Regions from separate parts of the Priestia sp. USM5 genome, predicted to be linked through region 1. Evidence: riboswitches for the same ligand, from Rfam matches in the RefSeq annotation. Region 1 holds a riboswitch; each other region holds the start of a gene.
The links. Region 1 has a riboswitch for S-adenosylmethionine ahead of ACWATA_RS18255 (hypothetical protein). Riboswitches for the same ligand answer to the same signal wherever they lie in the genome.

Region 1 (8,064 bases):
CCACTTAACAGATTCAGGAGCATTGTCAGCTGCTTTTTTAACAGATTTCAAAGCTTCTTGGAATTTTTCACCTGCGCGGCCTTGGTACCATTCTGTTAATAGTTGTCCAATACCTTCATTTGTTTGCTGCTCGTTCCAGCTTTCAGGTACTGTAGCAATGAATTTTGCACGGAATGTCATTTCAGCTTTTGCTACATCTCCACGAACGATGTTTAAGCGGTATTGACGCCCTAGGTAAGGGAATTTGTCTCCTTCTTCAAAAGAACCAGTTTTAGCTGCAGAAGCTGCTGCTTTAGGAGCCTCTTTTTTAGCTGTTTCTTTTTTTACTGCTTCTTTCTTTGGAGCAGCTGGCTTTTCCTCAGCTGGTTGTGAACCGTTTAGTTGTTTTAAAATCCATGTTGCTTTGCGTGCGATGATTGAACGCACATTGTTTTCATTAAGACCTCTTGGGATAATAACTTTTACCCCTTCTTTGTCACAAATTTGCACCGTGATATCGGTTCTATTTGGAACGACTTCAATTTTGTAGTCAATTGTTTGATTGCCTGTTTGATACGTATACATAAAATTTTTCGTACTCCTTTCTACAAATCTTCATTTTATAAGCAAAGGTAGAGTTTGGTCAAATGAAAGAATAATCAGACAGTTATCAACTGCTGTTGCAGCGCCTTGCAGGAAGATATGTATTCCAATATTTAGTGGAAAAGCGCCAATAATAATTGTTTCAATTCTTCTTTAGTTTTTACAAAAAAATATAAAAATATGCCGATACTACTAATATAGATTAGACATTCTATGTCTTTAGATTGTATAGGGGATGAAAAAATGAAAAAAGCTTTTCAAAGTTTACGCATGAAAATGCTATGTATGATTGCAGCCATGATGGCCATAACATCTACTGTAATTGAAGTAACCAATTATTATCTTATTGTGAAACAAGAGCAAGCAGCTTCGATTACGCTAGTGATTACATTTCTGTTTGTTTCTTTTACAACTACCGTGTTCTATTTTATCATACGTCGCTACATAATTGCGGTTGAAAATTTGTCAAAAACAATGAAAGGGATTTCAAACGGCGATTTATCTGTAGATGTTGTTCCTTTGAAAGGGAAAAATGAGATTAGTACACTCATATCTTCATTTAATGAAATGATGACTCACATGAGAATACTGCGTCAGAAAATAAGTAAAACAAAGAGCACGGTCAGTCATTCCTCAGAGCAATTGCTTGTAAGCATGGAGGAAACAAAAACAGCTGTGACAGAAGTTACGATGTCTATTCAAGAAATTGCTGCGGGTTCTGATAAGCAGTTGCTAAGTGTGGTTGAAACCGAGCAGGCTATGGTGGATATGGCCAAGCTGCTTCAGAAAATGACTGATCATTCTTCAAAGGTACAACAATCGATGAACAGAGCCTCTGAACATGCTTCTACCGGAAATGTTGCGGTGAAAGATGTGACGAATCAAATGAATAAAATCTATGAAACCGTTAAGATATCGACCAGTGAAGTAAAGGGACTCGAAGATCGTTCCGCAGAGATTGGCCGCATTATTAATACGATTACAAGAATTGCTGAACAAACAAATCTTCTTGCGCTTAATGCTGCTATTGAAGCTGCAAGGGCTGGAGAACATGGAAAAGGTTTTGCTGTAGTGGCAGGGGAAGTACGTAAGCTAGCGGAAGAATCTAAAACGTCCGCTATACAAATCAGTCATTTGTTAAAAGAAATTGAAGTACAGGCAAAGCGGGCTTATCAAAACATGGAAGTGAATACGGAAGAAGTCACGCTTGGTATTGCCACTGTCGAAGATGTAACGCAACAGTTTTCCACAATTATGGAAGATGTCTTTGCCGCTCAAGAACAAATGAACAAAATGACAAAAGCAACAGGAGAGATTGATGGGTATTCGTTCAAAGTAATGGAGTCCGTCATGACCCTTTCGGAGGTTGCTAAACAAGCAGCTGCTTACGCTGAAGAAGTAGCTGCGGCTTCACAAGAAGAGTTAGCATCTATGGAAGAACTTGTGATGTTGGCAGCTAATTTAAAAGCTACGGTAAGTGAGTCCTGAAGTCTATCTTGATATGTACGTAATACGCGCAGTTTTCTGCGTGTATTTGTTTTATTTATATCTTTTATAGAAAACGATAAATAGAATTGACACGTTATCAAAGCAGTTGTATAGTGAGTACGCAAGGCGGCAGTCCGCCTTTTTTAATTCTTAGTAAACTTATAAGTTAAATAAAATATTTGAGTGCTATATAAGGAGACAAAGAGATGAAAAATGAATTCCGTTTGGCAACAAATGACGACGCGGATAACTTATTGAACTTAACTCTACAAGCATATAAGCCTATTCGAGAGCTAGGCATTCCTTTCTTAGCAGCTACTGCTGATCTTGCCCTCGTTAAGAAAAATATTTCTCAAAACCTTTGCTATGTATATGAAGAAGATAAAAGAATCGCTGCAACTGTATCTATACGAATGCCTTGGGGAGAACATCCAGGTCCGTTTGCTGTTCCGCATTTTTGGTGGTTTGCAGTGGACCCGTCGCTTGCCAGGAAAGGCGTTGGATCTAAGCTGCTGCATCTAGTAGAGGAAGAGGTAATAAAGAATACGTTTAAATCGCCAGGTGTGTCTTTAGGAACAGCAAAAGAACATCCTTGGTTAGTTGAGATGTATGAACGAAAAGGATATGTTCAAGCTAAAGAAAAGCACCTTGCACAAGGCTATACGACCGTATTTCTTTATAAAAAATTCAATGAGGTACACTCTTTGTCGTAAAAGATAGAGAAGTGGTCTAAATTAAGAAATGTGAAAGAGTGATAAATATGACAGATCAATTACTACTAAATACACTAATAGACATACGCCGTGAGCTGCACCGGTTTCCAGAGCTTTCAATGAAAGAATATGAAACAACTAAACGTATTAAAAAGTGGTTAAAGCACTACGATATTTCTATAGCGGATGCATTCCATTTAGACGTGGGAGCAGTAGCGGAAATTGTGGGAGGAAAGCCGGGACCTACTATCGCTATTCGAGCTGATATTGATGCGCTGCCAATTGAAGAAAAAACCAATCTGCCATTTGCTTCTGAAGTGAACGGTGTTATGCACGCATGCGGACATGATTTTCATACGGCTTCTATAATCGGAGCAGCCATTCTTCTCAAAGAGCGTCAGCAGGAGCTTTGCGGTACGGTTCGATTTATCTTTCAACCGGCCGAAGAAACGGCTTCTGGGGCAAAAATGCTCGTTGAAAAAGGTGTGCTCGAAGGAGTAGAAGCGATATTTGGAATGCATAACAAACCGAATCTTCCTGTAGGAACCATTGGTGTCAAATCGGGACCTTTAATGGCAAGCGTTGATCGTTTTGAAATTGACGTCAAAGGAGTAGGCGGTCACGCAGGTATTCCAGAAAAAACAGTAGATCCGATTGCTGCTGCTGGTCAAATTGTTACTAGTTTACAAACCATTGTCAGCCGTAATCTCAGCCCATTTCAAAATGTTGTTGTCAGCATAACTCAAATCCACGGAGGGAGCTCGTGGAACGTCATTCCTGACAAAGTAACGCTTGAAGGAACGGTGCGTACCTTTCAAGAAGAAGCGAGAGAAAAAATACCGGCTCTTATGAAACGAACTGCTGAAGGGATTGGAGCAGCTTTCGGCGCTTCAGTAGACGTTAAATGGTATCCGTATCTTCCTGTAGTAAACAATGATGATACGCTGGAAAAATTGGTTATTAACGCTGCAGAGAATCTTAGTTATCAAGTCGTAGAAGCTGAACAATCGCCTGGAGGAGAAGATTTTGCCGTATATCAGCAGCGTGTACCAGGATTTTTTGTATGGATGGGTACGGCTGGAGAATATGAATGGCACCATCCTTCTTTTTCATTAAATGAAGAGGCATTACTTGTAGCAGCTTCTTATTTTGCTAATCTAAGCTTTGACTTTTTGAATTCATTCCATTACCACAAAAATTAAAATATTTTTATTTTTCTATTTACGCGGATGGAATTGTTTGATAAAATAAATTTTAAATTAAAAAAGTTATCACGAGTGGACGAGAGATCTGGCTCTTTGACTCCACAGCAACCTACGAATGTAAGGTGCTCCTACCAGCAAAGCATGTGCTTTGGGTGATAAAACGGGTGAAAAACTCATTTTGCATCAAAGCAAAATGAGTTTTTTTTATTTTTCTAAAAGGAGAGGGTTTTATGAGTCATACAGCAGTTGCAGCACATACAGGAGAGAAAGCATTAAAGGAAGCCGTAAAATTATTAGGAAAGCATTATCAAGTAGCTTATCGTGAATTAGAAACATTTTATGAAATTGTGGTCGAAAACCATGTTCGTACATATGCTGTAGGCATAGATATTAAAGATGTACAAAAAGCAAATGAACTAGAAATTTATTCATCATGCTGTTCCAAGCTTGAGCGAGTAGGCTGTCTTTTATAGAAGTCTGCTCGCGCCTCTATTTTTAAAGTGTTTTTAAATAGAAAGCATGTTTTTTGACAATTGAAGAATCTGGTGGGTATAATCATTACTCACTAGGTTTCAAAATTAATCATAAATTGTCGAAATTTTTACACAAATTAAAGGTTACATTCGAAATGAATTGTGGTATGTTATAAAACAAGAATATTTTATGAAAGGAGCATTGAAATGGAAATGTCTCTTGAACATGGAAACGATGCAGGAAGCGAACAGCTTATTGATCGTATCCTAGACTTTTTAGAAGATGACGAAAAGTAAAAAAAAGAGTGTGCGGTGCTAGCCCTAGCCGCGCACTCTTTTTTTATCATGTGCGTCAAGGAAGCGCATACTATGATACATAGGGATAGAATGAAAGGGTCTCTGTCAAAGGGATTGACGAATCGTTTTGTTTGATGGAAAATTTAGAAAAAGGAAAGAGATGAAGGGTATGTCGAACAAAACATCTTTGTATCAAACAAAAGAACAGTTAAAGAAGCTTGTAAGCGAATTGGTTTCTATACCTAGCGTGACAGGAACGATGGCAGAAGTGGAAATGGCTGAATCGATAGCGTCGTATTTATTGAAGCTGCCTTACTTTCAAAAAAACGAGCAAGTTGAGCTTCATTCAACAGGAGACGGGCGATCGATTGTCACAGCTTTTGTTGAAGGGAAAAATACGAATAAAACAGTTGTATTAGTCAGTCATTACGACGTAGTGGATGTACAAGATTATGGACAGTGGAAAAAGGATGCTTTTCACGCTGATACGTTAACGAGTACTTTTTATAATGATATGGAACAAGTTCCGGCGCACGTACAAAAAGATATGATAAAAGGAGACTGGCTTTTTGGCCGAGGAACGATGGACATGAAAGCAGGTATTGCTCTGCATATCAGTATGATTGAACGAGCATGCAACGGAGAGTTTGACGGAAACATCCTGCTTCTGTCGGTACCGGATGAAGAAGTAAATTCGCTCGGAATGAGAAAAGCAGTGCCTGTTCTTTTAGAACTTGCGTGCAAACATCAGCTGGATTTTTCTCTCATGCTAAATGCAGAACCAGTGTTCAGCCGCTATCCTGGTGATCAAACGAACTATGTGTACTCAGGATCGATTGGCAAGATCATGCCAAGCTTTTTGTGTTATGGAAAAGAAACTCATGTAGGGGAACCGCTAGCTGGTTTGAATGCTAATTTACTAGCTTCTTATTTAACAACAGAAATAGAACTAAACGTTGATTTTTGCGAAAAAGTAAGAGATGAAACGAGTCCACCTCCTACTGTGCTGATACAAAAAGATTTAAAAGAAGAGTATTCCGTTCAAGTTCCGCACTCTGCCGTTGTATTATTTAATTTATTTATGTTAAACCGCTCTCTTAAAGAAGTAACAGATCTGCTGTTGAAATCGGCTGACAAAGCGGCTTTGAATGTAAAAAAACATTATAATAAAGCTGCTCGGCAGTACGCTGTGGGAATGGAGGGTTCATCCCTTGACGTGAACGTATGGACGTATGAAGAACTTTATACTCATGCAGTCAAACAGCACGGTGAAAAATATGTGCAAGAAATGGAAGCGGCACTTTTGGCACAAGAAGATGATGACAGAAATAAAACCATTAAATTAGTAAACTCTTTAGCTGGTTTATGTAAAGAAGCAGCTCCGATGATAGTCTTATTTTTTACGCCGCCTTTTTACCCGGCCGTTTGTTCACATGATGATCTCTTTGTACAAAAGATTTTGTCAAACGTACAGGCAACTGCCAAAGAGCAATTCCAAGTGGAGCTAGTTGAACAAAGTTATTTTGGCGGAATTTCGGATTTAAGCTATGCCAGCTTGCAGCACCCGCTTCATACATTTAACACGTTAGTAGCCAATATGCCTCTATGGAATAAAGGATATCATATCCCGCTAGAAGAGCTAGAGGAGCTGAAGATGCCGGTGCTGAACATTGGACCGCTGGGAAGAGATGCGCATCAATGGACCGAAAGATTAGACGTTCAGTATTCCTTTGAGATTTTGCCTCACTTCATTTATCAAGCTATAAAAGAAGCACAGAAATAAACATCCGCCCGCGGATGTTTATTTGTTGAATTTAAAAGAAGCTCCTTGTACGGTAATTTGTTGCGGTGTTAGAGCGTGATCCAATTCAACCAAAAATGGACGCTCTCCAACTTTTTTTAATGTATCGTGGACAACACCTTGTGTTCCGCTGCAAAAAATAAGGTTTCCTTTATTGACATATAGTTTTTGACAACGTGCATCAAGTAAAGAGTCTTTGTAGCTTTCGCCAGCCTGAACGTCCAGCAGTTTTGTCCATTTGCTGATGGATTCTTCAAGGTTATGTACAGCACAGTAAATGTTTTTTAGCTGCAGCTGACCGGCTTGATGGGAAGAAAGAGCAGCTAGCTTTGGCTTGCGTTTTTCTTCTGGTTCACCCCACTCAATAAAGAAAGGAAAAGGGAGGGCATCATGGTCATCTTCAATAAAACACATTTGCCATTGAAGTCTTTCTCCATCATTAGTTTGACGAGACCCCGCTACAGGGCCTTTTACAGTGTAGCCCTTGTCTTTCAGCTCGGTTATGAGCAAATCCATATCATCTGTACGAAGGGCAAATCGCCCAAAATGACCAAACGGCGTATGTTCGTTAACAAGCTGCTGAATAAGATCATTATCTGTAACTGTTTGAGCTAATGCGATATCTGTAAGCCCAAGCCACTCAATATAGCTCAGGTGAAAATAAGCCAACGTGTTAAAAGTGCCCCATTTTTCATGGGTACCGCCTTTAATAACATTGATTCCGTATTCGTTTAGTTCTTTCTGAGCTTTAATAGGATCAGGTGAAAAATGAACAAGATGATCAAAAGATAAGTGCATGGGTAGGCCTCCTTTTAAGAGAGATTCTTTCCCACTATTATACTTTGTTTTCTTTTTTAAGAAGAGTAAAACGAATGATTATGTAAAATAAAAATCTTGAAAAAAGCAAGCCGCGTATATTTTAGACTCGGCTTGCTTTAGAGTTAGTTAGCGACGGCAGCCATGCCCTTTAAAGCAGCAGCCAAATGATTTATTAAACCATGGATATGAGCAGCAAGGTGAACCGCAGCGACAGCGGCGACGGCTAGAACGGCGAGTAGAACGGCGAGTAGTGCAGCGAGTAGAACGGCGAGTAGTGCGACGAGTAGAACGGCGAGTAGTGCGACGAGTAGTGCGACGAGTAGTGCGGCGAGTAGTGCGACGAGTAGTGCGACGAGTAGTGCGACGAGTAGTGCGGCGAGTAGAACGGCGAGTAGAACGACGAGTAGAACGACGACGAGAACGTCTGTGAAGAGCAGTTGGCTCTTGGTACATAAATGTTTCAAGCTCAGTAGAAGCAAGTGCTTCTGTTGCTTCTCTAATTCTTTCAGCAGTGATATGCATATAAACACCTCCTGGCTAATTCGGTACATAATACAATATGTACAAGGAAGGTGTTTGGATATAGTGAAAACATGGAATTTGTCTAAATTTGTGAAAGAAATGGAGTGGTTTTCATGCTTCAAATCCTCGAACATCAAAGAGTGGATATCGCTCTTCAAATAGTA
Region 2 (8,064 bases), 210 kb from region 1:
CAATGTTCTAAATAATCAATTTACGATAGAATACATGAAACCAATCATTTATCAACTGCATGAGTATATTGCTCCTTATGTATTAAAAGATCCTTACGTAAAAGATAACTTGGAGCAATTTTATAAAGAACCCGAATTTATGCTGTCTTTTATAAAAGAACGAACAGCGTATATTAAAAATAACATTTTGACTTTTTAAAAAGAGATAGATTTATAGGCAATTTATAGGCAACAGTGGATTTTGTTAATAATAGGCAAATGCAGGAAATCAATAGCTGTACATGATACGTATATATACATTATGAATGACCAATAAGGACAATTAATAAGGAGGAAAAATAATGAGTAACTATTACTACGACCAAAATCAAGACCAAACTCAAAATGCCAATCGTAGTCGCGCTCGTAAAGTTCAACAATCTGAAAGCACGGGCTACTCTGCCCACTTTAAACCATTAAAAGGGAGAGTAGTAACTGTCTATCGCGGGGGGCCTGAATCTAAAACGGGATATTTAATCGACGTTCAATCAGATTATTTAACGCTTGCTCTTGAAACAAAACAAAATAACAACCAGCAAAATAATCAGCCGGCGCAGCTTATTCCACAACAGCAATATACATTTATTTATTACCAGCTCGCTCATGTTAAAAGCATTACAGAGGATACAAAGTCTAATTCCGCGCAAACATTTTCTGGATTTAATAGTGAAGTAGAACTGCACAGAGCCAACACATTTGCAGGCACTTTATTATTAATGAAAGATAAACAAGTGCAAATAAATCAAGGAGGGCCAGAGAAAAAATTGGGTAAGATCCTTGATGTATTAGGCTCATTTGAATCTGCGTATGTCGTATTACTAACAGAAGATGACGGCGTCGTTTATATCAATGTAGAGCACATAAAGAGTGTAAGTGAAGTTGTAAGCAAAAATACGCCTGTTGTTCCGCAAAATCCATTATTAGTTGAAGAAACACCTGAGTATATTAAAGCGAAAAGTTTCAATGAACTGTTTGAAGAGTTTTCGCATAGATGGGTAGCTATTAACGGTGGAGGGCCAGAGGCCGTAGAAGGTGTGTTAGTTCAAAGTCGCAATGGGAACTTTACTCTTGTACAAAATAATCAAGTTTTACGTTTACAACCAAGACACGTAAAAACCATTGCCTTAGGATCAAAAGGATCTTTCAAGCAAAATGAAGAAAATTCTGAGCAAAATGGAGATACAAATGAAGAAGATTCTGTGCAAGAATCAACTACTGTAGATAGAACCGGAGGTCGCACGGATGGCCGTACTGGAGACCGTACCGGAAGACGTACAGGAGGTCGCACAGACGATCGCTCGGGAGGACGCCGTACGGGTTCACGCTCTTCAACACCAGGTGAAAAAGTTATTAAAACGAAAAATTATCGTTGGAAAGCATGATGAACTGGAACATAAAAGGTGCTTATAAAGCACCTTTTCTATCATATAGGAAAAAGGAGGAGAATGAGTATGAGTATGAATCATTATATCGATAAAATTGTTGAAGTCGATATATCAGGTAAAACATCGTTTGTAGGAAAACTTGTTGATCTCGGGTTAGATGTAATGGTTTTATATAATGGACATGATTATTTGTATATTCCTCTTTTACACATACATCGCTTGCGAGAGGTTTCAGAAGAAGATTATACACCTTTACGAACCATAGAAGAGAACTTAATAGAAGAAAGCCAGCGGATTTCTTATCGTAATATTTTACAGCAGGCAAAAGGAAAATTTATCGAAATTTATGTAACAGGAGGAAAATCATTGCATGGCTATATTACAAGCGTGCTGAATGATTATCTTGTGTTTTATTCTCCAGTGTATAAAAATGTCTTTGTTTCTTTACATCATTTGAAATGGCTTACCCCTTATAGTAATGAGTTAACCCCTTATTCTTTAAGTGACAAAGAGCTTCCAGTAAGGCCTGCCTCTGCACCTTTTGTCAGAAACTTTGAAGAGCAGCTTAAAAAATATGAAAATCAACTGGTCGTATTAGATTTAGGGGATCAATCAGAAAAAATTGGCGTACTTAAAGAAGTTTCTACTAATATTGTTGAACTAATTACGGCAAATGGAGAAAGTATGTATTGGAAGTTAGCTCACGTAAAATCTGTGCACTTGCCTTAGAAAAAGAGACCTCGGTGTCGTCTCTTTTTTTATGTACTTATCAGGACAAGTATATTGAATAAACAAATGAGATGATTTAAATTTTTTAGAAAATTATGTTGACAATAAAGAAAATCTTTATTAAAGTTAGTAACAACAAACGTTAACCACCAACAATTATATAGAACTCTTATCAAGAGTGGCGGAGGGACTGGCCCTGCGATGCCCGGCAACCATCAAATGAAACATTCATTTGAACGGTGCTAATTCCTGTGGAACATCAGTATTGTTCTAACAGATGAGAGAAATCGTGTATAAACGAACACTCTTCCATCTGTGAAGAGTGTTTTTTATTTTGAGTTAAGGAGAGAAATAGATGAAAATTGAAACTTTATTAGTTCGTTCAGGAGTAGGTCGTGACCCTTCAACAGGTTCTATTACAACACCCATTTACCAAGCATCAACATTTGCTCATCCTGCTTTAGGGCAAAGTACAGGATTTGACTATGCACGTACGGCAAACCCTACTCGTACGGCATTGGAAGAAGCAATTGCTGCTTTAGAAAAAGGCGAAGTAGGAGTAGCATTCGCTTCAGGAATGGCGGGTGTAATGTCAGTTTTAGCGCTATTTAAAAACGGAGATCATTTAATTGTATCAGAGGATTTATACGGAGGAACGTACCGAGTACTAAATGAAATCTTTTCAGAGCAAGGAATTACTGTTTCGTACGTCAACACAGCCCATCTCGAGCAAGTAAAAGATGCGCTTCGTCCCAACACGAAAGCTTTATTTATTGAAACACCTACAAATCCAATGATGCACGTGACGGATTTGCCAGAAGCAATTGCGTTAGCTAAACAGCATGATTTGCTTACTATCGTTGACAATACATTCATGTCCCCTTACTATCAGCGTCCTTTAGAGCTTGGAGCAGATATTGTGATACATAGTGCAAGCAAATACATTGGGGGTCATAATGATGTAGTTGCTGGTCTTGTAGTCGCTCGATGTAGTAGCTTAGGAGAAAAAATTCGTTTTTATCAAAATGCAGCTGGGGCAATCTTAGGTCCACAAGATAGCTGGCTGTTATTGCGCGGTATTAAGACGCTAGCGCTTCGTATGGAAAAACATAACGAAAACGCACTGAAAATTGCAAATTGGCTTACTGCTCATGATCTCGTGGAAAAAGTGTATTACCCTGGTCTTGAAACACATCCGGGCTATGAAATCATGAAGAAACAAGCAACTGGATTTGGAGGCATGATTTCTTTTGCTGTCTCACACCCTGACATCGTGTCAGTACTTTTAGAAAATGTTAAAGTTATTACATTTGCAGAAAGCTTAGGAGGCGTGGAAAGTTTAATGACATTCCCAGCTCGTCAAACACACGCTGATATTCCTGAGGAAATTCGAAATCGTGTCGGAGTAACAAACTGTTTACTTCGATTATCAGTTGGAATTGAGCACGCAGATGATTTAATTAAAGATTTGAAGGAGGCATTTGATGCATACCAACAATAATAAACATAGATTTGGTACGAACTTAATTCATGCAAATACAGGAATTGACGGTCATTTTGGAGCGGTTAACGTACCTATTTATCAGGTATCTACATTTAATCAAGAAGATGAGACGAACAACGGCCGCTATGACTATTCTCGTTCAGGAAACCCAACGCGTGAGGCTTTAGAAAACACTATTGCTCAGCTAGAAAATGGATACGCTGGTTTTGCTTTTTCATCAGGTATGGCTGCTATTTCATCGGTGTTATCTATTTTTGAATCAGGAGATGAAATTTTAGTTTCACACGATACGTACGGCGGGACATATCGTGTATTAACACGATTATTTTCAAAGTTTGGTATCAAAACAACTTTTGTTGATACAACGAAGGTTGAGAAAGTAGAAGAAGCTATCACAAAAGATACGAAGGCTATTTATATCGAAAGCCCTTCAAATCCATTTTTACAGGTAACGGATATTAAAGCAGTAGCAAGTTTGGCGAAGGAGCACAATCTCCTTACAATTGTGGATAACACGTTTTTAACACCTTATCTACAGCAGCCGATTGACCTTGGTGTAAATATTGTCATTCATAGTGCTACAAAATATATCAGCGGCCACAGTGACGTCATTGGCGGTTTAGTTGTAGTAAGCGATGAAAAGCTAGCGGAAGAAGTAAAGTTTGTACAAAATGCTTTTGGTGCTATCTTGGGGCCACAGGATTGTTTTTTACTGCTTCGAGGCATTAAGACATTAAAAGTTCGTTTAGATCAGCAGTTAAAAACAGCGCTGCAGTTTGCAAAGTGGCTTGAAGAACAATCTCTAGTGAGCCGTGTATACTACCCAGGCTTAAAAAGTCATCCGGACCACAAACTCATTTCAGAACAAGCAAATGGATATGGAGCTATGATTTCTTTCCAAGTGCAGGATGAAGAAGTAGCACGACATATTTTACAAGGAGTCAAATTAGCTTCAATTGGCGTTAGTCTAGGTGCAGTTGAATCCATTCTCACGCATCCTGCAACAATGTCTCATGCAAGTATCCCAAAAGAAGTACGTGAAGAAAAAGGAATTACTGATTCACTTCTTCGCCTTTCAGTAGGGCTAGAGGAATTCGAGGATTTGAAGCAAGACTTTAACGCTGTTTTTCAAAGCTTAGAAAAAAAAGCGTTAATTAAATAAAAAAAGGACTTCCATTAAGGAAGTCCTTTTTTTGTTATATACAGCTATCTAAAAGGTTTGTGTATAGGGACGTAAGCGCAACTTTTTCATCAGAGGAAAGACTGCTGTTTAGAATTCTTTTTATGCCAAGATGATATTTTACATACGGTGTTTGCCGAACGCGTGGATGAGTCATTTCATCTTTTAAATCTTTCAGAATGGCTTCGTGAAGCTGATCTTCACTTGTCAGGGCTTGTTTAGAAGCGAAAGAACGGTTCAACCATAGGGTCTGATAAGCTGCTAGTAAATGTTCAGAAGTCATTGTGCAAAGAGCTCCTTTAGATTAGTTTCTTCATTATAATAATCTATAGTTTATCATAAGTATTAATACGTGTACGTAACTTTTACAGAAGCGGATACAGTCAAGGACTGAGCTTGGATAGGGGGAGAGGCTGCTAATAACTTAGGCGAGGAGCCAGATGACTGATAGACGGGGCCTTCTTCGATTAAAATGGGGATTTGGTTAATAGGGAGCTGCAGCGTGTTGGCAATGGTAAAGGCCTTTTCTTTAGCGTTAAGCAAAGCTTTACTTATCGCTTCTTGTTCATATTTATCATCATTTGTAACGTGAAATTGAAGATCTTGCGCTACGTTGGCTCCGCTTGAAAACGTAGCGTTATAAACATCGCCAGCTTGTTTTACATCTTGTACTCTTACTCTAAACAAATGCTGTACTTCGTATCCTGTAAGAGTCGATTTTCCATCGCTGTAATCATATTTAGGATTTATAGTGAATGAAGCTGTTTCAATTTGCTGGTCATTGATTCCAAGTTTTTGTATCTCTTGCAGCAGAGTATTTGAAACAGCTGAATTTTCTTTTAAGGCTTCTTGAACGTCTCGGTTTTCCGTGCGCGTTCCAATCGTCATGGAAATTTCATTTGGAATGGCTGAAGCACTTCCTTCACCAGTTACTTTAATTTCTCTATTTTGTGTATCTGCGCGCAGTGGCTGTGTAGGTTCATAAGGGAAATAAGAATGTTGCATGTAAAAACCCTCCTTAATCCGTCTTTAGTACATATATATGACTGCAGGGCTTGCATTAAAAGCAAAAAGTACACAAGTCGTAACTTGTGTACTTTTTTTACTATTTTGTATGCTGTTCTAATACGCTTTCCATGTTTCTAAATTGATCTTCTACAGCTTCTGAAGGCTTTTTTGTTAACAGACTTACTACAATAACAGCCAGCAAGCTTAAGAAAAATCCAGGAATCATTTCGTAAAGGGCATCTTTCAATGGAGTATTTACCCAAATTAATACTGTAGCTGCACCTACAATCATTCCTGCAAGGGCTCCCCATCTAGTCATACGCTTCCAGTAAAGACTTAGTAAAATGGCCGGGCCAAATGCAGAACCAAATCCAGCCCATGCGTATCCGACAAGTCCTAAAATCGTATCACTAGGCTTTAAAGAAAGCAAAATACCAATAATTGCAACACCTAAAACCGCAGCTCTTCCGACTGTTACAAGCTCTTTGTCAGAGGCTTTACGTCGGAAAAATGTTTTATAAAAATCTTCTGTAACAGAGCTTGCCGTTACAAGCAGCTGAGAAGAAATAGTACTCATAATCGCTGCCAATAAAGCTGCATATAAAAATCCAGTAATTAATGGATTAAATAAAACATCAGCAAATTTAATAAAGATTGTTTCAGGATCCCCAAGTTTCATCCCAGTTTGATCCACATAAGCAATTCCAACAAGACCCGTTAACATAGCGCCAATGATTGATAGGATCATCCAGCTCATACCGATACGACGGGCAGGCTTTAATTCTTTAATAGAAGAGATCGCCATAAAGCGAACGATAATATGAGGTTGACCAAAATAGCCAAGTCCCCAGGCTAAAAAAGAAATAATCCCTACTACGGTTGTACCTTTAAATAAATCAAGGTAAGTTGGATCGATATTTTTTACAATATCCATTGTTGTTCCAACGCCTCCTAAGTCAGTAAAGGCTACAATAGGCACTAAAACAAGGGCAATGAACATAATAACGCCCTGCACAAAATCTGTTAAACTAACGGCTAAGAAACCGCCGAACAGAGTATAGGCAATAACGACAGCAGCCGTTACAAATAGTCCTATTTGGTAATTTAAACCAAATGCCGATTCGAACAATCTTCCGCCTGATACCATACCAGCTGAAGTGTAAAGAGTGAAGAAAATAAAGATAACAATCGCTGATACTGTTCGAAGAACCTTGGCATGGTCCCCAAAGCGATTTTCAAAAAAGTCCGGAATTGTAATGGAGTCATTCGCTACTTCCGTATAAGTGCGAAGACGCGGAGCGAGGATTAAATAATTTAAATAAGCACCAATAGATAAACCTACTGCAAGCCATAAACTTGAAAGACCTGTCACGTACATGGATCCAGGAAGGCCCATTAACATCCATCCGCTCATATCTGAAGCACCTGCTGAAAGCGCAGTAACAGCCGGACCTAGTCCGCGTCCGCCTAGCATGTAACCCGATACGTCTTGAGTTGTTTTTTTGTAGGCATACCATCCTATTCCGAGCATTCCTACAAAATAAATGCCCAGTGAAATATAAACACCAATATCCACCAAATCTCCCCTTTATGCATTTTTTATGCATGAAACGAGCACTGCTCGCCATGCAAACATCTTATGGTTTCTAAAACTAACAAACTTTTCCCTTACTATCAACCCACAAAACCGTAAAATACATGAGGCGAAAATCCCCTATCCCTCTATAATAAAGAAATGAAAACGCTTTCAAAATAAAATAAAATAAAAATATTCAGAAACTTATAAGTGCATTTTTTATGCAATATTTTATGCAATGGGTAAAATAAAAAGAGCATTTTATAAAATGCTCTTTTGACATTCATGTATATTAGCGTGAATTTGGAAACACGCGGCGAACAACTTCTGAAAACTCGTCAAACAGTCCAGAGACTGGTTTACCCGTTTGAAGCTTGTCTACATATCCATTCATACGGTTTACAAAGTCGGGGTTTGTTGATACAAACACTCGATGAACACTGCCGTCGGCTTTTCGTACTTCGTGTGCAATCTTATGCTCCATATCTTTTGTGAGATTGCCTTCTTTGTTATCGTCTAATACAGCTGCTACATAAGCTGTATGGTCGGTTACGATTACGTTAGCATCTTTTACATTTTTTAACGCTACGATACGATCAGCTGCCACATCGGCTACTCTCATTCCGCCGGACTGATTGTACTG
Region 3 (8,064 bases), 2.5 Mb from region 1:
AATGTAGTTTAACGCTACTCCGACTAATAACGCACCCGCTGATGCTAAAACAGCTTTTCCAGGTACGCCGCCTTTTGTCAGCTGACCGTATCCTTTTGGAGCTTCTCCGTGCTCTGCTAAGTTAAACAGCATACGGCCTGTACTAAAAATACCGCTGTTACAAGAAGAAAGAGCTGCTGTTAGCACCACAAAGTTAATAATGCCTGCCGCTGCTGGAATCCCGATTTTTTCAAATGTTAATACAAACGGGCTTCCCTGTGAACCAATTTCTTGCCAAGGATAAATCGACATAATGACAAATAATGCACCAACGTAGAAAATAAGAATACGCCAAAAGACCGAATCAATCGCTCTTGCTAGAGATTTTTCTGGATTTTTCACTTCTCCCGCGGTAACGCCGATCATTTCAATTCCTAAATATGCAAACATAACCATTTGCAGCGACAGTAAAATACCTTTGAATCCGTTCGGGAACAGCCCGCCGTTGTCCCATAAGTTTTTAATACCCGTCGCAACGCCGCCGTTGCCGATTCCAAACACAATCATTAATAATCCAACGGCAATCATTAACACAATCGCTAAAATTTTAATAAGTGCAAACCAAAATTCCAGTTCACCATATGCCTTAACAGCTAAGAAGTTAACTGTTGTCATGATGACAAGCGCCGATAACGCCCAAATCCAGTTTGGTACATCCGGATACCAATATCCCATATAAATACCAACGGCTGTAATTTCAGCCATACATGTTACAACCCATAAAAACCAGTAGTTCCAACCTGTTAGATAACCAGCAAGGGGCCCTAAATAGTCGCGCGCGTACTTGCTGAATGAACCTGCAACAGGTTTTTGAATCGCCATTTCTCCAAGTGCTCTCATAATAAAAAACATAATCATTCCGCTAAATCCGTACGCCAATAATATTCCCGGCCCTGCTAATTTAATAGCAGATGCAGATCCAAGAAACAGCCCTACCCCTATGGCTGCTCCTAAGGACATCAGCGTCACATGTCTTTCTTCTAACCCGCGTTTCAATTCTTTCCCCTGAGTTTTCCCCTGCATAAACGTCTCCCCTTTTTCCAATCTGTCAAAACGAGATGAATACAGCTTTTTGTTAGCGCTTTCATATAAATTTATGCTAAAAGTCAGCTAGGCTGTATATTTTTATTCTATCACCTTTCTCTCGTTTTTCTTTTGTCGAAAAACAAAAAAATTATCGTATCATTTTGTTTAAACGCACAATTAGACGTAGACACTGCTTTTTTACTATGTATTTATTATCGCACCTAAGTAATAGTATTTTTTAAAAAATAGAAAAACGCCGACTCAACTCCGTCAGCGCATCGTTCATTTTATGCTTTTTTATAAAACTAGCATTTATCTCGCGGGTTCAAAAGTTTTACAGCCAGGTTCTTCCGTTTCAGAAACATGGTGACTACTTTCAGGACTCACAACGTAAATGGACTCTGCACTGCATTTATTTCCCGATTTCCAATACATGCACTCATTCACTTCACATAATACACCTTGGGCCACTGTTATCCCTCCTTTTTTTGTCTTATCTATTTACTACCCGAAATAGAACGCTTCTAACATTTACATGCAAAAAAACCGCTTGTTTATCAAGCGGATCCTTTTACTGCGTGTGTTCAACATACTGTTTTTTAGCTAAATATAATTCACGACTCAGCGTGATCCGCCGTTCTCTCAAGTTCCTTAATTTAACTTGAAACTGTTCATTAGTTGGCTCTTCTTGAATTAAGCGATACGTAAAAGAAATATCTTCATTTAACTGTTTAAAATCTTCCCATATTTCTTGAACGAGTGCGGATTGTTTGTCTTCAAATGAACGATTTTGCTTCGTTTTTAGCGCGGCTAAAATTTCCTGCTGCCACGTTTCGTCTTTTAGTTCTTTTGCTAACAAGTATAGATCTAAATAATCATCAACGCTTAGCGCCTGTTGTGTATTTTTCAATGTCATCACCTTTTCTATACGAAATGTTTCTTCCTAAGAAGAGGATTTCATCATAGAAAAAGATTCCTCTTCTTATCTGTCAGAGCTAGGCTATGCTGGAATTAGCACCATTCAATAATTGTGGTTGCTGAGGCTTCAAAGGGCCAGTCCCTCCACCTCTCTAGATAAGAATATTTCGTTTTTAAATTATTTCTGACTATTCTAATATGTTTTATATGTTATGTCAATAGCTTTTCAATAAAAAGAAAAAAGAAGTAAAATATGGTATGCTTTCATAAAGGATGGTGAGCACATGAAACGATATATGTTATCTGCTTTTTTGGGAAGCTTGCTGCTGCTTCTCAGCATTGCTTTTTCATCTACTTTCCATATTGCAATTGTCAAAACAACCGGAAGCATTGGAGGGATTATTTTAGCAGCAGCGGCTTTGATTATGAACGCACTTGAAGATCCCCCCTCCTCAGATCATACAGGTAGAGGAGCTGTTGAAGTACTAGATAAAGGCGCTGTTTGGGCTACTTATTTACTTTTACTTTCATTACCGAACCTCATCGCATGTATAACATCTTATGTTTTATGGACTCGCTGACATTCACCAACATTACGGACGTTTTGCCACCTGTAGGCTCATTGATATTTGTTTATCTACAAATCCAAGTTCACGGTACACATGCTGTGCAAAATTCCCAGCATGAACGCTGAGTCTGATTTCAGGGTATCCTTTGATAGACAATTCATCAATTGCTTTTTGCATTAACGGCTTGGCTAGACCTTGCCCGCGGTATTCTGGTAAAACATATAACTCGTAGATAAAGCCAATTTCTGCTTTTGAAAAGAAGTCGGCAGATGGACCGACAAAAACCCAGCCTGCAAGTTTATTTTCTTGTCTAGATACTAAATAATAACACCCTTTTTCAAGGGCATTATCAATTAGTTCATTTACGCGTTCAGTTGACGGTTGAAACTGATGCGTTGTTCCTTCAAACAGCGCATCAGCAGATTTCGTCCGAATTTCCTGTATTTCTTCTTCAGTAGCTTTTGCAATCATCACAATCTCTCCTTTCGTGTTCGTTTTCCACATACAGAGATAAATTCCTGCAAAAAAAAGTCTTCGCCTAAGCGAAGACTTTTATTTAAATTCAAAATGTTCTTGATGGTTGCCTTGTTCATCCGTCCAGTTAATCATGATGTCTAAGCCTGCCGCTTTTCCAGGAACAGCAAAATTGGCATAGCGAAAACGCTGACCGCTTTTGCTTAAGTTAGACCTTCCAATAGGAGAAAACAAGCTGTATTTCGCCTTATTTTTTCCTTCGTGCCGAAAAGCTTGGACCTGCACACGCTCTACGTCTTTTCCAATGTTTTCAACGGTTAATCCATATGTATGATAGACGTTATTTTTCCACTTTAGCTGATTATCTCCCGTCATGCTCGCTTTTGTCAGTTCGACCGACCATTGTTCAGATGATTTCTTCATTGGAAGTTTCTCAATCGAAAGAGCGCTGACATGAATGGTTGCAAAAGCAAGCCAAACAAAACAAAAAGTGCTGACTGTATAAAGTAGTCTTTTCATAGATTTTGATCTCCTTAGAAATTTTAGTAGTAGCATCTCCTATTACCTTAAAAATTATGATAAACACTTTAACAAAAAAGCCTCTCCATTCAGGAGAAGCTTCTTAATTAATGCATCAGCAAATCTTTTTGTGTGTCTAACGAGTGTTTTGTATATAAATCTCTTTCAATCGCATATTTAGGACGCTGTTTCACTTCGTTGAAAATCTTGCCAATGTATTCTCCGACAAGACCTATTCCCATTAGCTGCAGGCCGCCTACAAGCCAAATTGATAAAATAAGAGACGTCCAGCCAATTTGCGTATGATCTAAATATTTTTGAATCAGCGCATAAATGCCAAACAAAATACTAAAGAGAAACGAAGCTCCTCCAAGCAGCGTCAGTAAGCGTATAGGTGCTACGCTAAAAGACGTAATCCCGTCAAATGCAAAAGCGAGCATTTTCTTTAGCGGATATTTTGACTCACCCGCCGTCCGTTCTTTGCGGTCATATGTGACTTCCGTGGAGCGAAATCCTACTAATGGTACAAGGCCCCGCAAAAAGACGTTTCCTTCTTTATATTTCATGAGTTCACCAAGAGCACGTTTGCTCATAAGGCGAAAATCAGCGTGATTTTGAACGAGCTGAATTCCTAGCTTGTTCATAAAACGATAAAACCCTACTGCCGTGGTTCGTTTGAAAAATGTATCGGTTTCTCTGCTGTCTCGAACGCCATATACAACTTCATACCCAAGCCAATATTTCTCTACAAAAGTACGAATGACGCTGATATCATCTTGCAAATCCGCGTCAATGGAAATGACGCAGTCAGATTGCTTATGAGCTGCTTCTAGTCCTGCAAGCAAAGCATTTTGATGTCCTACATTTCGCGCTAACTTTAACCCTTTTACAAACAAATTGCTGCAGCTTTCTTTTTCAATAAGCGACCACGTGCTGTCTTTACTTCCATCGTCTACAAATAAAATAGTGCTTTCACTTGATACAAGTCGTTCATTAATCAGTTCTTTTACTACAGTAGTTAATTGAAAAGACGTCTCTGTGAATACTTCTTCTTCGTTGTAGCATGGAACCACGATCGTTAAAATAGGTCTGTTCATGTTATTGCCCCCTTACTTTGCTTCATATACATACACTTTCCAAGCGGACTGTTTATCGTTAAATGCTTTTAAAAAGTGCAAACCGTCGCTTTCAGCATTTTCAATTGGCACAGCTGAAAAAATATAGCGACCGCCCATTTTTTTAAATTGGCTGATATTAAGCTGCAAATGACGAATTTTTTTCGTTGAGTCTTTTCGGTAATCATATTTTTTACCTAGCTCGCTAACAAACACATAGCAGCGATTGCCCCAGTGATCATAGTAGCTTTCTAGTTTTTTATTTTTATCAAGCTCTTTGGCAATAATTTTGCGAAACTCATGTTTATATGTTAACGGATAGAAGTTGTTATACGTATCTAGCGTATAAAAGCCGTTATACTGAGCAATTGATGGATGAAGCCCTATGCTCGATACGCGATAAGATGATTTAGGTTTTCCAATATATCTGCTTATTTCATCAAACTGATGCACAGCATAAAATTCTTTGACTGAAGGCTCGTGATTGTAGCGATAGTAAAGTTCAGGATTTGCTATAAATAACACAAGCAGCTGTAAAATCAAACATACCCACACAAACTTTTTCCACGCCTTGCTCCTTTTCCATAAAACATAGCTGCCAACGGCAAACATCAAATAAATAATGAGCGGGCGTAAAAAGTGAAATCTAGCAAAGTTGAACGTATTAAAAAGCTGATATTTTTCTTTTAGCGGCTCCCAACCTTTATAAAACCAAAACGCATACCAAATCGACAGTAGTAGATTAAGAATAAATAACTGCAAAAACGTTTTGTCAAGCTTTTCCTTGCGATTTCGAGCAACAAACCACAATACGACAAAAGAAAGCGGTAAAATGACAAAAGTATGAAGCGTCATTACATGCGTATGCCCGAGCGTATAGTTCTTCAAAGCAAGGCGAACGGAATGTCCAAAGCTTAGAGTAGAGCTTAAAAATTCATTTCGACTCGTCGGGGCCTCCGGAAATAAAAGCGAATCAACAAGTCGGTATTCAATGAGCAGAAAGACAGCAGTCATCGCTGCAATACTGCTTAAAAAAGGAATATTCCACGCTCGTTTTTTTACTACGTCTCTTAGCCATAGCAGCCCCATCGCTGCTAAAAAGAAGAAAAACCCGAGCACAAAGCTCGCGTAAAACGGGAGCAGTAAAAGTGTAAGCCATTCCTTCCACGTTCCTTCGCGGTTTCGAATGGTTAAAAACGCCCACAGCGCTAGCGGCTGTCCTAATGTACTCAGCATGCCCGAAGGCCAAAATGGCGTAAGTGCAAAAGCAAGCGATACAAGCACTCGAATCGCATACGCATCCTTGCTTTTAATAAAATGCTTTTTTAATAATAAATACATTCCAATTAAAGCAAATACGCGCGTGATCGTTTGACTCAGGCTGTATGCAAGCATGGTCGGGAATACACCATACAGCCACTGGATACCGCTAAATTCTGTTCCAAACGTATTCCTCGGCAATCCGTTAATAATTTGAGGTAATACGGCATGACTGGAGCCAAACAGCTCTCCGCTTCGATGCAGAACTTTATACCACGTAATATTTGAGTCTAAATTATCATGCACGCGTATATGTGAATTTTCCCCAAGCAAAAACATAGGAGATACATACGCAAGCAGCAAAAGGAAAGCGATAATAAGCAATGTTTTTTCTTTATTCATAGCTGTTTCTTTCTTCATCTGTTAACACCTATTTCCATTTCATAATGACTAAAAGCTAATCGTGGACGACTGCTTCTTTTTTTGTATTAAATACAAAGTATTTTTGACCCGTATAATTTAAAAGCGTATACAGACCTGTTCCAATTAATATACCGACGTCTTTTTTGAACGGATGCACCGCAACAGGAAGTTGATGCAATAACCAGCTGGAGAACTGCAGTCCAATATAGTAAGACAAGCCGTAGCAAATGCCAATAACTAAAATAAAACGCAGTATGCTTTTTGATAAATGAACTCCGCTTTTAAACGTAAATATTCGATTTAACACGTAGCTGACGACTGCCCCCGCTGCATTGCCAACGAACGTCGCTATCCAGTAATGATGAAAGATATGAAGCAACACATACATAATGGAGAGACCTACTGCTGTATTGACCAGTCCCACTACTAAAAAACGTACAAAAGATCCTTTCATATAAACTCCTTTTGATTTTGATACTTTCATAAAAATTACATATTATGACTTTAAATACAGTTTCAGTGTAGCAACTCCACTTAAAAATCTAATGAAAATAACATTAAAAACAGATGAAAAAAAGCTAAAAGAATCAATAAAAATCAGGATTCTTTCAGCTATTTAGTAGAGCCTTCAATCATTAATTTTTGATCGCTTTGATTATCAAACGCATCCACTGCCGCTACTTCTATTTGATACGCAGTATGAGGCTGCAAACCGGATAACGGAAGACTTAAAACATCCGGAACAGGATCGCTGTAATATTGAGAAAATGCATTATATGTTTTGACCACTTTTCCAGTTTCTTTATTTTTGACGGTAATGCGATAAGAATGAACCATCAGATTATCCACCGCTTGCGTAAACTGGATATAAAGCTGATTTGCTGAAGCTTTTTCTTGTATAACAGAAATAGTAGAGCTTGGAAGAAAAATCGGTTTTACTAAATCTCGCTCATTCGTGTAGTGAAATTTTTTTGTATCTGCAGGTATGTCAATTTCCCACGCTTCTCCCGTCCACTTATTTGCGTGAAAATCCCGCCTTTTAACGACTACTTTTCGATTATAAACCTCTACAAGAAGACCTTGACTCACATCTCGGTAGCCAGGAGGAAGTTCACCTTGTAAATATCCAGCACCAGGCCATATATACCGAACAGAAGACGTTGCAAGAGAGGTGAAATCTCTTTGAAAAATAGTACGAGGGTCGTCCAACGGATGGTGGGTATGACCAGAAAACGTAATGACCTGCGGATAAGGTTTTAACGTATTGTAAAGAAGCTGTTCATTCACTTCTATCCCCCATCTGTTTTTCCCGTACAATGTATTGTTAATAGGCTGATGAATAAAGACAAAAATCGGTTTTTTAGGATCGTCTCGCTTTGCTATCTTCAACTGTTCAGCAAGCCAGTTAATTTGTTTGATTGAATAATCACCGGCGGTCAGACGGCTTTCTGTTCCAAGCATGATAAAATGATATCCTTTTATCACTTGATGAAAGTAAAGAGACTTCATTTTGGTTTTAGATAAAAAACGCTGCTGCGCTTGCTGATTGGTTACACTGTCCCGGTATTCATGGTTGCCAATTGTAAAAAGAGACACGGCCTGCGACTGTTTATTTTGATTATAAATAGAAAAAAAGCGATCGTATTCTTTTAACGCGCCTGTGTCGGCCAAATCTCCTACGACTACAAATGCATCTTGTTTCGGTGCCTGTTCATTTAATT

Region 2: linked by a shared signal. The riboswitch ahead of ACWATA_RS17190 (trans-sulfuration enzyme family protein) and the one ahead of ACWATA_RS18255 (hypothetical protein) in region 1 are both predicted to bind S-adenosylmethionine.
Region 3: linked by a shared signal. The riboswitch ahead of ACWATA_RS04795 (hypothetical protein) and the one ahead of ACWATA_RS18255 (hypothetical protein) in region 1 are both predicted to bind S-adenosylmethionine.

The regions. Positions count from the first base shown of each region.
Region 1 is NZ_JBSGKN010000001.1:3,415,756-3,423,819, reverse strand. Features, by position in the region: gene ACWATA_RS18275 (M48 family metallopeptidase) at 1-564, opposite strand, end outside; gene ACWATA_RS18270 (methyl-accepting chemotaxis protein) at 826-2,070, shown strand; gene ACWATA_RS18265 (GNAT family N-acetyltransferase) at 2,277-2,783, shown strand; gene ACWATA_RS18260 (amidohydrolase) at 2,831-3,985, shown strand; SAM riboswitch class I at 4,049-4,150, shown strand; gene ACWATA_RS18255 (hypothetical protein) at 4,219-4,461, shown strand; gene ACWATA_RS18250 (M20/M25/M40 family metallo-hydrolase) at 4,928-6,541, shown strand; gene ACWATA_RS18245 (VOC family protein) at 6,560-7,357, opposite strand; gene ACWATA_RS18240 (CotG/ExsB N-terminal domain-containing protein) at 7,505-7,900, opposite strand; gene ACWATA_RS18235 (GNAT family N-acetyltransferase) at 8,014-8,064, shown strand, end outside.
Region 2 is NZ_JBSGKN010000001.1:3,203,893-3,211,956, reverse strand. Features, by position in the region: gene ACWATA_RS17205 (CotH kinase family protein) at 1-199, shown strand, start outside; gene ACWATA_RS17200 (hypothetical protein) at 342-1,421, shown strand; gene ACWATA_RS17195 (DUF2642 domain-containing protein) at 1,491-2,153, shown strand; SAM riboswitch class I at 2,320-2,437, shown strand; gene ACWATA_RS17190 (trans-sulfuration enzyme family protein) at 2,509-3,654, shown strand; gene ACWATA_RS17185 (trans-sulfuration enzyme family protein) at 3,638-4,819, shown strand; gene yoyC (protein YoyC) at 4,854-5,120, opposite strand; gene ACWATA_RS17175 (SIMPL domain-containing protein) at 5,183-5,842, opposite strand; gene putP (sodium/proline symporter PutP) at 5,943-7,421, opposite strand; gene ACWATA_RS17165 (YhcN/YlaJ family sporulation lipoprotein) at 7,714-8,064, opposite strand, start outside.
Region 3 is NZ_JBSGKN010000001.1:925,529-933,592, reverse strand. Features, by position in the region: gene alaP (alanine permease AlaP) at 1-1,062, opposite strand, end outside; gene ACWATA_RS04800 (DUF1540 domain-containing protein) at 1,378-1,536, opposite strand; gene ACWATA_RS04795 (hypothetical protein) at 1,637-1,981, opposite strand; SAM riboswitch class I at 2,045-2,146, opposite strand; gene ACWATA_RS04790 (hypothetical protein) at 2,268-2,564, shown strand; gene ACWATA_RS04785 (GNAT family N-acetyltransferase) at 2,577-3,023, opposite strand; gene ACWATA_RS04780 (YozF family protein) at 3,105-3,545, opposite strand; gene ACWATA_RS04775 (glycosyltransferase family 2 protein) at 3,653-4,642, opposite strand; gene ACWATA_RS04770 (DUF6044 family protein) at 4,655-6,340, opposite strand; gene ACWATA_RS04765 (GtrA family protein) at 6,378-6,797, opposite strand; gene ACWATA_RS04760 (metallophosphoesterase) at 6,956-8,064, opposite strand, start outside.